4 regions of the Paenibacillus sp. WG02 genome follow, and region 2 is predicted to be linked to each of the others. Evidence: riboswitches for the same ligand, from Rfam matches in the RefSeq annotation. Region 2 holds a riboswitch; each other region holds the start of a gene.
The links. Region 2 has a riboswitch for cyclic di-AMP ahead of ACBP55_RS34925 (APC family permease). Riboswitches for the same ligand answer to the same signal wherever they lie in the genome.

Region 1 (3,139 bases), 1.7 Mb from region 2:
TTTTGGGGTAAACGAAGGGATTCCACCCTATTTAACGCGGTTGGGTTCGCTGTATGGTTTAGGGTGAAGGGGGCGGTCGGATTTAGGAAGCCTGTATGAGTGCTTTTTCTTGTCTATAAGTGGGAAGTTGTACTTCGTGCAACAATTTCTTTGGCTTTCTACTCTCTAAGCAAGAGATGTTGTATGCTGTACAACAATTTAGCCTTAATTCGTACTAAAAGGCCACTTTGGGTCTAAATTGTTGCATTTTTTGCAACATGTGCAGAGAAAATGCTTGATTTGGTTGATTAAAGTTGTACGTAGTACAACTTTAGTTGTTTGTGCGGGAAGGGATGAGAATCCGCAGGGGTTCGACCATACGTGACGGCTTCGAAGGTTAAACCCGAGTAGGACGTGCATCACACCGGTGAAAATTTAAGGATAAGCTGAAAAGAACTAGCATCCCGTACGTGAAGGCATCGAAGGATAACCCGTGGAGGACAAGCAAGCGGTCCTTGAATTCAACGGAGTAGATGAGCCTGATTTTGAGCTAATACAGATGCAAAAAGTGCATGTATTTTGAATATAAACGTACTTTTGAGAGGCAGAAGCTGCAGAAAGTACAGCAAAATCTCCCAAAGTGAGCCCAAACGTTCGAATTCAGCTGATTTTGATGTACAAAATGCAGGAATATTGAGAAATGAGATCATTGTTATGAAATTTGATGTACTTTTTGCATGATTCACTTGCCAAGGCTAATCCAAGCCTGTGACTCTGACAACTGATTTTCGTACGGAGCCAGTCACTTTATTACTCTGGAGATTCAATGGCGGTCTGACCTGGTTCTAATGGGAGCGAATAGAGGAATCATTCAACAAGCGAAATCAAAAGCGTAATAACTTCTCAAAGTGATAATTTCAACATTATCGCATTGAAACGGACGTGGACCGATATCGAATTAGACATGTCTCAAGACATAATCACATATGCATGAAATCGAAGCTTGAACGATGACGTTCAGGCTTCTTCTTTTTTGTGCTGAAAAAGCACTTGCATAAACTAATTATATTAGTTAAAATACTAATTATATTAGTATTCAGAAAGGAATGGGTCTCGACATGTCATTTATTGTATTTATGCTCTTATTTACAGTTTTAGGTGGATGGCTTGAAAGCCGTGTTCTCAAGCGTTCGAAAAGGGAGGGAATGTAAATGTTTGCTGGACATTTTGGGCTTGCTGCAGCATTGAAAGCAAGAACACCGGAGGTGCCGATCTGGGCGCTCATACTTAGTACTCAGCTGCTTGACGTTGTATTTGTACCCTTATTTCTTTCTAGTATTGAAACGATCGATACAAGCCTGGGTACGGGTTATGGGGAAGGGATTATTCACGCTGATTACACACACTCATTAGTTGGGGCGCTGCTCATTGCTATCTTATCGGGATTATTGGCTTGGAAATTATGGGGGAAAAGAGGAGGCGCAGCTATAGGAGTGCTTACCTTCAGTCACTGGATACTTGATCTTCTCGTTCATCGTGCAGATATGCCATTCTTACCGGGGAATGTTGGAGGACTTCCATTAGTAGGATTTAGTCTGTGGCAGTGGCCGTGGGTGAGTGCGGCTATTGAGATTATTCTCGTGATTGTAGGGGCTATTCTTTACTTTCGCACACTTCGTAATACCGCTAAACTGTCAAAATATAAGACACCAGACGATAACTTCATATGGCGTGCACATCTTGCAGGGGGAGTCATGGCCGTTCTGTTGATTGCCTCCTTTATTTCAGATTTTGTCTTGCACTTATAATTTCTTGGATACTATTACCACTGCGCAAAAGTTGAAACTAACAGTCAAATTATGCTAGTCTAACATAGACAAAAAATGCCGAATCTCGGAGCAGCAAAAGCTCTGGTACGGGGGACTTCTTTATTTGGGGTGAATGAATGCTCAGCTGTTTTAATAAACTGAGCGCGCTAGGGAAACCTCTTCCCGAACCCGTCAACTAACCTCGGAGGCTTCAAGGAGGAACAATTTTTGAAACTTTTTACAAAAAGCTTTATTTGTTCATGCGCACTTGTTTGCGCAGCAGTATCCATGTTTACGGCTCCATCGGTTCAAGCAGCATCATCTGCATCTAATGTAAAAGTCCAGGTCAATGATGAGTTGGTTCAGTTCCCAGAAGTACAGCCATTTATTGACAACACAGGAACATTGCAAGTTCCTCTACGCGTATTATCTGAGAAATTGGGTTATCAAGTAGGCTGGGCGAAGCAAGAAAGCGAAATTGTGGTCACGTTGGTGAACAAGCAGCAGATGATTCAACTGACAACCGACGAGAAGCAAGCGATCGTTAACAGCAAGAAGATTAGTCTGGAAAGCAGTCCGACGCTTTATCAAGGTAATACTTATGTACCCTTACGTTTCATCACTGAAACATTCGGTTCTCCGATTGAATGGAATGAGGCGAATCGTATTGCAATGGTGAATGTCGATGGCAAGTCGCACAAACCAGCTTGGATTGCACCGCCACCAGCACCAGCACCAGCTCCAAAGGTAGCAGCGGCAGTTATACCGTCCATGTCTGATCAAATCGTGCAAACAGCAAATACGTTCATGGGAACGCCATACGTTTGGGGAGGCACAACACCCAGAGGGTTTGATTGTTCCGGATTTGTACGCTATTTGTACGAAGCTAAAGGTATTGATCTACCCAGAACTGCGGTCCAAATGTACGATGAAGCAGGAACCAGGGTTATGGACTTGAAGGCTGGAGATCTTGTGTTTTTTGCTGCAGGAAGTGTGAACCACGTAGGGATTTATCTGGGAAATGATCAATTCATTTCGGCGACAACGTCAAGAGGTGTAAGGATAGATAGTCTCGCCAGTTCATACTGGGGATCCAGATATGTGGGAGCCAAAAGAGTTTTGTAAGTAAGCCATGTGGTGAAAAAAGGATTAATTCCATGGGCATTTGTTTTCTATGAATCTTTCGAATGAAAGCATAGAAGGCAGATGTTCTTTTTTTATGCGAAATATTGCGATTTTTATCGAAATTTTATGGTTTTTAGCCTATAATGAAGAAATGTTTGGAAGAAAGCAGGTGACACGAACCGCATGCAATTAAGTGTCTGGAAAAGTTGGTTTTATAAAAAAAGACA
Region 2 (3,139 bases):
TCTACTCGTGCAAATGATACGGTACCGTCGCCACGACGATATCTTTATCTGCTTGCAGCTTCGAACGAATGCGTGCAGCAGACTGGTTATGGAGCAGTCGATGCCACCATTTTTTCGGCATAAATTGCGGTAGAATGACCATAATGTTTTGTTTTTCCGAAACATGTGTGTCAATTCTCTCAATAAATTCAGCAAGCGGCTTAAGTATCGTCCGATAACGCGATTTAAAAATAACCAATCGAACGCCCGGATCCCATTTATCCCACTTCTCCTGCATCAATTCTTCATCTTCATCTGAGAACGATACATAGAAGGCAATCACGTTTGGCGACAACGATTTCGCATAGTTCAAGGACTGTGCCACAACCCGATGAATGCCCGCCACAGGCACAATAATCAAAGGCTCCTTCGTGCAAACCCGCTCAATCGTTATATCAATACGCAATTGCTTCGCTACATCATCGTAGTGATGACTAATTTTCGTAATTAACCAAAGCAGCAGCGGGGTTATAATAATAACAATCCACGCACCTTCGGCAAATTTAGTTATGGAAAATATGAGCAAAACAACAAGAGAAACGATCCCGCCTAAACCATTGATGAGCAGCTTTCCGATCCAACCTTTCACTCGCTCTCTCAACCATTTACGAACCAAGCCGCCTTGCGCAAGTGTAAAAGATAAAAACACGCCAATCGCATATAGAGGAATGAGTGCATCTGTCTTACCTTTGAAACCAATCAGAAGAATACTGGCAAGCACACCAAGCGTGATAATCCCATAGTGGAACGAAAGTCGGTCTCCTCGGAACGAGAACATACGCGGAAAGTTTTTATCCTGTGCCATAATGGATGCTAAGATTGGAAAGCCGTTGAAGCTAGTATTTGCAGCCAAAACCAGAATGAGCATGGTACCAATTTGAGTTGCATAGTACATCGCCCCACGACCAAAAGCCTGCTCTGTCACCATCGATAAGACGGATGTATGGCCATTAGGATCAGGTACAATACCATAACCCAAAGCTAATACCGTTACGCCTCCAAACACGATAGCCAAAAGTGTCCCTAAGGAAACTAACGTGCGCTTCGCGTTTTTAACGGATGGTGTGCGGAAATGTGGCACGGCATCGGAGATGGCCTCGATCCCTGTCACGGCGGAACACCCCGAGGAAAATGCTTTTAAAAGGACGAATAACGTCAATGAGCTTGTCATTGAACTCGGAGCAAACACTATAGGATGCATATTAATGGAACCCGTCAGCATATCGTATATACCTTTGCCCACTAGCAGTAAAATACAAAATATAAAAAAGTACGTTGGAATAGCGAAAATCGTACCTGATTCCGATGTTCCACGTAAATTAAGCCAAACCATGATCCACACAAGAACTAAAGTAATCGGAACAATATACGGCACCGCTGATGGAAACGCTGACGTAATCGCCTGCACGCCGGCAGAGATCGAAACGGCAACGGTAAGTGTATAGTCAATGAGCAGCGAAACACCAGTCAGCCTTCCCCACACCATACCTAGGTTTTCTTTGGAAACCATATACGCTCCGCCACCTTGCGGATAGGCCTCTATCACTTGTCTATAGCTCAAAACTAGCAGCATAATCAGAGCAATAATGGATAACGCAATAGGCAAAGAGAACGCAAAAGCGGCAACCCCAACAGTCGCAAGTTCTAAAAGAATCTGCTCAGTCCCGTAAGCAACTGACGATAAGGCATCCGAGGATAGGATCGGCAGTCCTTTCCAAACCGGCATTTTTTCGGATTCCATTTCGCTGGATTTAAGCGGTTTGCCAAACATAATTTTTTTCAATGAGTCGCTTGTCATTCGTGATAGTTCCCCCAATTAAACCTAATATCTGACGTATTCTTGTGTTTTAGGACGCAAAAAAACACAAGGATAGACCTTGTGTTTATACACATGTTCTCCTTCCCACGGTCGCTTACGAGGTTAGCTGTCGGGTTCGGGCCGCGAGAATCTGCCCTAAATGGTGCCATACGTAAGCACCTTTACTCACCCCATAAAACTTTTGGTTCCCCCGCTTTTCTAATAAGAAAATTAAGCGAAATATTCAACTGTAACGTACGAGTTGAATACTACTCTCTTCTTACAGCATAGTAAAGGATTGAATAAACTTAAAAAGATAACTCCAACCACTACATTCACTCAATAATACGCTTACAATCCTGCCATTCATTGATTTACTTCCATTCTCTTATTACATCGTGGATTTTTAACATTTGGCGAATAGCCCGGGTTGAGCATCACTGGTGGATTCGTCTTTTTTTACGCTTGACAGAAAAATACAACTACTTTAAGATTTAGCTGTATGATAGCTGTACAGCTATATAGCTATATAGACACACAGTTAAATCGAACTAAGAAAATTTATAGGGAGGTCACACGTATGACTGTTATTGTAAAGAAGATGTCGATCACTGGGTTAACCATTGTCATGTTAGCAGGAGGGATACTGGCAGGCTGCTCGTCGGATGAGAAGACGGGAAACGCGGGCGGAGACAAAAATGCGACCGTTACACTAAAAATGATTGAGAGTTTGACCAGCCCTGAAAGAACAACGCTTCTCAAAAACATGCTCGGCGAATTCGAGAAGCAAAATCCAACCATTAAAGTAGAGTTAATCTCGCCGCCGCTTCAGAATGCGGATACGAAGATCGCTGCTATGCTGGGAGCGAAAGAAAGTTTGGATGTTCTCGAGGTTCGAGATAATACCGCAAAACAATTTGTAACAAATAATTTCATCGAAGATCTGAAACCGTTTACAACGAAGTGGGAGAATTACAAGACGTTGAACGACAGTGCTAAAATGGCAGCTGAATACATTGATAACAAGCCATATTACATACCTTACGGGCTGTACCAGAAAGTATTGTACTATCGTCAAGACTGGTTCAAAGAAAAAGGATTAACCCCGCCGAAAACGTGGCAAGAGGTCTATGAAAAGGGCAAAGCGCTCACTGACCCAGCCAAGAATCGTTACGGATATGCGTATCGTGGCGGAGCAGGGGGCGATAACTTCTCCCTCATGATTATGCAAGCGTTTGTCGGTGATAAAATTAATCCGAACGACTCCATGTTCTTGAAGGACGGTCAAACGATCTTCTCCTC
Region 3 (3,139 bases), 3.3 Mb from region 2:
TGCTGACGTTCCGTGTCGCTGACATAAAGCTTTCGTTCATCAGGCGATAACGCTAAACCGTTAGGACCAGCAAAGTCATTGATCAGTAGTGTCAGTTTGCCTGACGGAGATAACCTGTAGACTCCCTGAAACAACTGATCTTGCGCTTTCGGTGCTTGCAATTCATTCACTAAACCGTAATTGGGGTCTGTGAAGTAAATGGAGTGGTCCGAAGCTACAATTACATCGTTCGGACTGTTCAAGCGTTTTCCCTCATAGCAGTCAGCCAGCGTAACGATCGTTCCAATCGGATCATACAGGGAATATAAAGAGAGCCTTCGACCAGCATGCTCGCAAGCAATGAGCCGCTGTTCGGCGTCAAACGCCAGTCCGTTCGACATTCCACTTGGACGCCGCACTACGGAGAGATGGTCCTGCTCCCTCAAGCGATAAATCGTGTTTGCCTTAATATCGCTGAATACAAGCGAGCCGTCCGTTTTATCCCAAGCTGGACCCTCGGTAAGAATAAATCCGGTGGCCGCCTGTTCAAGACAGGTGATCTGAGGAAACAAATCATAAAATACTTTAGATGCAATATTAGCTTTCATTTCTTTTACCTGCAATATCCAAATGTATTTCTCCTTTAAGACCCAGAATGAGTTTTTTCTTAGGATATGCAGGAAACATGTTAGTCGTCAAAAACATCACAACACGCCCCCCCATGTGAAACTTCAATTCTCTACTTTACCTTATCGTATAAGCTTCAAGCCTAGTAGGGGAGCTAAGAATCAGCAGTTGCCCTTGCAGTTGTTGTTGACCTTGCTGCGTTAACCACAGTAAAATTGAACTATTAGTTGAAAATAGACATAAAAAATATAAGTAAATATTACTATTGTTTCTATATATGTATTGGGGTAAATTGATAAAATAAGAATGAATCATACTACGCTTAATTCTTTAGATTAAAGAAGCGGGGGAACCAAGTTTTCTGGGGTGAGTACACTTTTAAGTGTTAGGGTTAACTTTCAACCCGAATCCGTCAGCTAACTTCGTCAGCGTGGAAAGAAAATGATAAAAACATTAAATTGGCCTTTATTTTTTAGGGCTCTATTCCCTCGCTTCCTTTTTTCGTTCAAGAGAAAAAAGGAGGAATTAGACATGCTTTTTAAGAGAGTAACCAAAGAGGTGAAGAACCTTTTTCAATCGAAAAGATCAAACACTTCTGTACAACGTCAAGAAGAGATTCTTCACTTAAAGCGACGGCTGGAGGAGTTCGACATTCAATTTTCCAATTTGGTGTATCGGCCATCAGGCGTCGAAACACAAACTTTATTGGAAATAAGCAAAACGGTCGGACAAAACAATAACTTGCTAAACCAGCTAAGTTTGGAAAGGGATTTAGCGGTTCAACAATTACTAGCCAATCGCGTCGGCATTTCCAAAAAATATTTGGAGGAACATCACGAATTTATCGTAACCATGGCTCATATTTTTGGTGGTCCGTATCCTTGCCTCAGAGAGTACATTAGAAGCAGTATTATATGAGTTTCGTTGAAGGATAAAGCTATTTTTCGGTTGTTAATATTAAGCCCATCATAACCAACTTTTTGATCGTATGTTATGGAAGTCCTTCACATTTAATTCTTCATTCAACTAACAGAATAGATACTTGAAAAAAGCAGGCAGCTGAGACAACCTGCTTTTTTCATTGAGCGGGCAGGGAAATTTAAGATGAACGATGGAGAACCTTACCAAAAATTTAAAGAAACGGCTAGAAGAAAAGGATTTGCCTCGATGCTTAGATATTATGAAATTACTTGTTTCTGATTGAATGAAAGCACTGGTTAATGTAATTATTTAACAAGAGGGTTGAAACATATCCGAATCAGTCTACGTCAGGGATGAAAGGGGGGGATTTATTGTGAGAATTTGGGCATTTTTAATGACTTTCTTCGTTGTAATTTTAAGTGGATGCTCGAATTTTAATACGAATTCAATTCAGGGAAACGCTGTGATCGATTGGGTCGATTTTGTTAAATTATCAGGAAATTCATACACTGGATTGTTTGAAGGTGTGATAAAGGATCCAAATGATGTAACCAATCAGGTAATTGGTGAAGTCAAATTTAAAGTGGGAGATGTTGTTACTAACCCCAATTATCAAACGAAAGCAGGAGATGCTGCATTTTTAGAGATTGGAACTAAACTTTACAAGGTCAAAGGGTTTGAAATAAATGAGTTAATAGCTGCAAGAGATGAGACCAGAATTGGAGGATATCGTTTATATGCGGAGGATGACTTTAAAAAAAATATGAGGCATAACTATAAAGATGTGCCTAAATAAAAAGTAGAGCGAGTGGACCTTTATAATCATATTGAAGTAAAACCCTACAAAACCCTTTATAATAGCGAGAAAGAACAATTTATTCAGTTTTTGGAAAGCGGGAAAGATACGGAAAATTATAATCCCCAGAACAGGGGGGGCGATCCGACATATTATCATTTCGTGTTCTACACGAACGAGCTGATAGCCTACGCCTTTACTCTTACTGATGATGGCACTAATGTTTTTTTCTCACCATGGAATACAAGAATTGTTGAAAATGAAATTCGAAAATTGATTCAATAATAAACGCTAATTATTGAGGGAAGCAGAACGATAGTTAAGGAGTGTTCTTTGGGCAGCCCCTTTTTCGTTCATTGATGTAACAGGCAGATTGTTTTAGTGATATAGGTTAATTCAAAGATATGGTAATCTGTATTCAGATATAAAATCATTAGGAGCTAAAATAATGGGAAAAGTTAGTGCGATAATACAGGATCCATATTTTGATCAGCCTTCTTTAGGCAGAGATTGGAGAGGTAATAATGGGAAATACGGATAAGTTTGAAATGATAGCAAATATATATGACACTTCTGAAAGAATTCAAATTGCAAAGGTATCATCAGATGCCATACGTGAATATTTAGTTGACGCTAAAAGTAAGAATGCTATTGATTTTGGGTGTGGAACTGGTCTTGTTGGAATGAACTTGTTAAACGAGTTTAATTCTATGCTTTTTCTAGATACATCACAAAACATGATTAATCAAATAAAGCAAAAAATTTCTGATTTTAATATTCAGAATGTAGATACATTATGCTTTGATTTTGAAAAGG
Region 4 (3,139 bases), 2.2 Mb from region 2:
GATCTCTTTTATCTAATTTCCATCGAAGAATTCGAGGAAAAAATGGTGGCTCGCATTCAGAAAAGTGAGCAATTTGCGTTTGACTCCTTTGAAGAAAAAATTTTGGATATGGAAGAAGAAAAAATTGAACGCTATGTGCGCAGAAAAAAGAGAGAAATCATCCACTCTCGTATAGATGACCATCATGTAGGGATTGTTCATGCGGAATCCTATCATTCTGAACTTGGAAACGATTTGGGCAAAGAAAACCCTCATCTGGATTACATCGCAATCATGAATATGGGCGGTAAAAAGATAAGCTTTCGAACGATTCACGATCACATCGACGTCTCGGAAATTGCGGGTCTTTATGGAGGAGGAGGCCATGCGAAAGCATCCGGTTGTTCAATGACAGAAGAAGCTTATCAATTTTATGTTGCGAAGCCATTTCCAATGGAACCCATTCGCGCGGATGCAAATAAAAATACATTTAACACGAAAAATTCTGTGTATGGATCACTTTATGAGAATAGAAATGAACAGCAAGTGTTTATTTTTCCTTCTGGAGGCAGATGGGAAATCGATGTGGATGGGGTCGAATCCAACCAACATTTTTCTACTTTTGAAGAGGCAGAACGTTATGTTAAAAGGGAGTATGCAGCTTGGTTAGTTCGGGACGAAACGTATGTTTCATTCCTAATGGAGCATATGGCGGCAAGAAAAACTAAAACCCTCGAGGGTAGTTCAGTCATATAAAGAGCAACGCCAGTTCCAGATAACTGGGATAAAATGCAAGCCGCCTTCTCATACTAACTATGAGACAATGGAGGTGAATGCAATGCCCAAAAATGACGCCGATCCCAAGCATGACCGCGAAGATAACAAAGCAGATAAGAAAAACAATCAGCAGAATAACGCTAATTTCATGGAAGAAGCTCAAACGCTATCGAGCAACGAGGCACCTGATTACGTTCCAAGTTTAAATGGTATCCCCAAAAATCAAGTTTAAGTAACTACTGCAGGCTGCTCTTCTCGTCACTAGTATGATGGGAGAGCAGCCTTTCTAGTGCAATATTAGCAGAAGGAGGTGCGTGGATGAGCCCTTCCACCATAAATAAAAAAAGCTGATTTCTTGAGAATATAATCTCAGAAACCAAGCTTTTTTTTATTTCAGCCGTTTAATTGGATAGCTTGTACACTTTAATGGTTTGGATACCAAACTTTTGCAAGGATTGCTTGGATCCTGGGATAAAGATATCAATACGTTTTCCTTTGATTGCACCGCCAGTATCTGTTGCGTAAGCATACATGCCGCCTGCAGGGAGGCCATTGAAATTATAACCTTCTATATAGAGCTTAGACCCTAGAGGAATCACCGACGGATCTACAGCAACGGTTCCAATACCTAATGGATTACCCATATAATCGATAGCTCCGTAGCCGCCATTTTCAGATGGATCTGCTGAATAGGCAGTAGATTGAAATAATTCATAATCTGGCGCGTGCTGATTGCCATCTTTACTTAGAATAGCTAATTTGCTGCTAGCGTCCCACTGAACGGGAATATTGGATGCTTTGCTTAAGAACCGAAGAGGCACGTATACGCGTCCATTTTGGAATTCTGCATGTGTGTCCATCTCGACAGGAGTGCTATCGATTTTGGCTTCTTTTTGTCCCGATACTAAGGTGATCGAATGTTTGTTGTTATTTAACGTGACTTTGATCTCATCGCCTTCTTTTTGCCACTTCACGTCATAACCAAGCTTCTCCGTTACGAAACGAATCGGTACTTGGGTAGCATGATTGTCATCCAAAAATGGCTGAGCATCCGGAAATTGAACAAGCTCATCATTGACTTGCACTTTCACATCCATCTCAGCGGCATGCGCCGAAAATGGGGAAAGAAAGCCTCCTGCCAACACTGTTAAAGACACAGCAAGGCTAGTTAACCCTTTAGTAATTGTATGCAATTGGTAATCCTCCTTCAATGAGCCTTCGAGGTTAGTTGACGGGTTCGGGAAGAAGGTTCTCCCTAGTCTGCTCCTTTGAAGAGCAAATATTCACCCCATGTAAATCGTCCCCCGTACCGGCACTTTGTCTGTGCACCGGACTCGGCTTCAAATAGTTTAGCATTCGAGGCTCTGTGGGACAACGGCCAAAATATGGATGGAGGTCTTAGAAGGTACTGGACTTAGGTCTAGGTACAAAAACAGTCGCGAGTCCGTTTTGACGAATACCGGTTTCAGGTACGATAGAAGCATGAAGAATACGTGAAGGGCGGTAAGCAGAATGAGTATGGATCGATCGAAAGGGTTGGCATTGGTTTTAATTACGGCAGGTATACTTATTTCTCTGCATCAGTTGGGCAGTCATATTCATTTAATGGGATTATTATTCCCAGCAGCGATGCTTGGATTAGGCTATGTAGGCATTAAGAATGGGAAGAAAATAGGATGGTTTATCGCCGGCTTAGGCGGCTTAATTTTGACCATTAAACTATCAGGCTTAATCGCGATTGCATTCGCAATAGGTTTAGTGATGTATGGTTTTCATTTGCTGAAGAAACGAAATGAATTTTAAATCTTAAGAAATGGGGGTGTAACTTCATGAATATATTGAATCGCATTGGCAAAATGGCGGAAGCTGCATGGCAAGAAACGGCCGGCAAGCTTGAGCATCAAGAACGGGGAAGCAGCGTGATTGAGAAGCTGGAACAGCGCTACGAGGAGGCGCTGCAGCGGACTATTGAGCTGCGACAACACATTGTGAACGCAGAGGAGATGGCGCAGCTGCGCGGCGAGCAGGCCGAGCTGGCGATGCGCGCCGGCGATGAGGAGCTCGCGCGGCTAGCACTCTTAGAGAAGCAGCGCGAGGAAGTCGCTTGCGAGCACTACCGCGCGCAGTATGCGAGCAGCCAGGACATGTGCCTGGCGCTCGCGGATGAACTGCGCGGGCTGCGTGCAGGGCACGCAGCCGAGGGGGCTCGGGTGCAGCCGCCGGGCAGCGGGCTGCACGGGAAAGAGGCTCGCGACGCATGGCGCGAGCTGGAAGTGACCGGCCGCGAGCTCGGCCGGGAAGCGCTGCAGGGGCTCCGCGAAGCAGGCCGCCTGTCGCAAGAGACGCTGAAGGAAGCCGGCGGCAACCTTCAGCAGGAGCTGCG

Region 1: linked by a shared signal. The riboswitch ahead of ACBP55_RS04520 (C40 family peptidase) and the one ahead of ACBP55_RS34925 (APC family permease) in region 2 are both predicted to bind cyclic di-AMP.
Region 3: linked by a shared signal. The riboswitch ahead of ACBP55_RS20005 (hypothetical protein) and the one ahead of ACBP55_RS34925 (APC family permease) in region 2 are both predicted to bind cyclic di-AMP.
Region 4: linked by a shared signal. The riboswitch ahead of ACBP55_RS07135 (stalk domain-containing protein) and the one ahead of ACBP55_RS34925 (APC family permease) in region 2 are both predicted to bind cyclic di-AMP.

What each region holds. Positions count from the first base shown of each region.
Region 1 covers NZ_AP036016.1:965,616-968,754, forward strand. Annotated here, with positions in the region: gene ACBP55_RS04515 (permease) at 1,191-1,787, shown strand; cyclic di-AMP (ydaO/yuaA leader) riboswitch at 1,854-2,013, shown strand; gene ACBP55_RS04520 (C40 family peptidase) at 2,016-2,912, shown strand; gene ACBP55_RS04525 (hypothetical protein) at 3,096-3,139, shown strand, end outside.
Region 2 covers NZ_AP036016.1:7,741,912-7,745,050, forward strand. Annotated here, with positions in the region: gene ACBP55_RS34925 (APC family permease) at 2-1,837, opposite strand; cyclic di-AMP (ydaO/yuaA leader) riboswitch at 1,935-2,085, opposite strand; gene ACBP55_RS34930 (ABC transporter substrate-binding protein) at 2,418-3,139, shown strand, end outside.
Region 3 covers NZ_AP036016.1:4,435,619-4,438,757, reverse strand. Annotated here, with positions in the region: gene ACBP55_RS20010 (SMP-30/gluconolactonase/LRE family protein) at 1-587, opposite strand, end outside; cyclic di-AMP (ydaO/yuaA leader) riboswitch at 916-1,051, shown strand; gene ACBP55_RS20005 (hypothetical protein) at 1,138-1,524, shown strand; gene ACBP55_RS20000 (hypothetical protein) at 1,901-2,323, shown strand; gene ACBP55_RS19995 (class I SAM-dependent methyltransferase) at 2,848-3,139, shown strand, end outside.
Region 4 covers NZ_AP036016.1:1,486,613-1,489,751, forward strand. Annotated here, with positions in the region: gene ACBP55_RS07125 (DHH family phosphoesterase) at 1-735, shown strand, start outside; gene ACBP55_RS07130 (hypothetical protein) at 818-988, shown strand; gene ACBP55_RS07135 (stalk domain-containing protein) at 1,158-1,949, opposite strand; cyclic di-AMP (ydaO/yuaA leader) riboswitch at 1,954-2,106, opposite strand; gene ACBP55_RS07140 (hypothetical protein) at 2,269-2,559, shown strand; gene ACBP55_RS07145 (PspA/IM30 family protein) at 2,586-3,139, shown strand, end outside.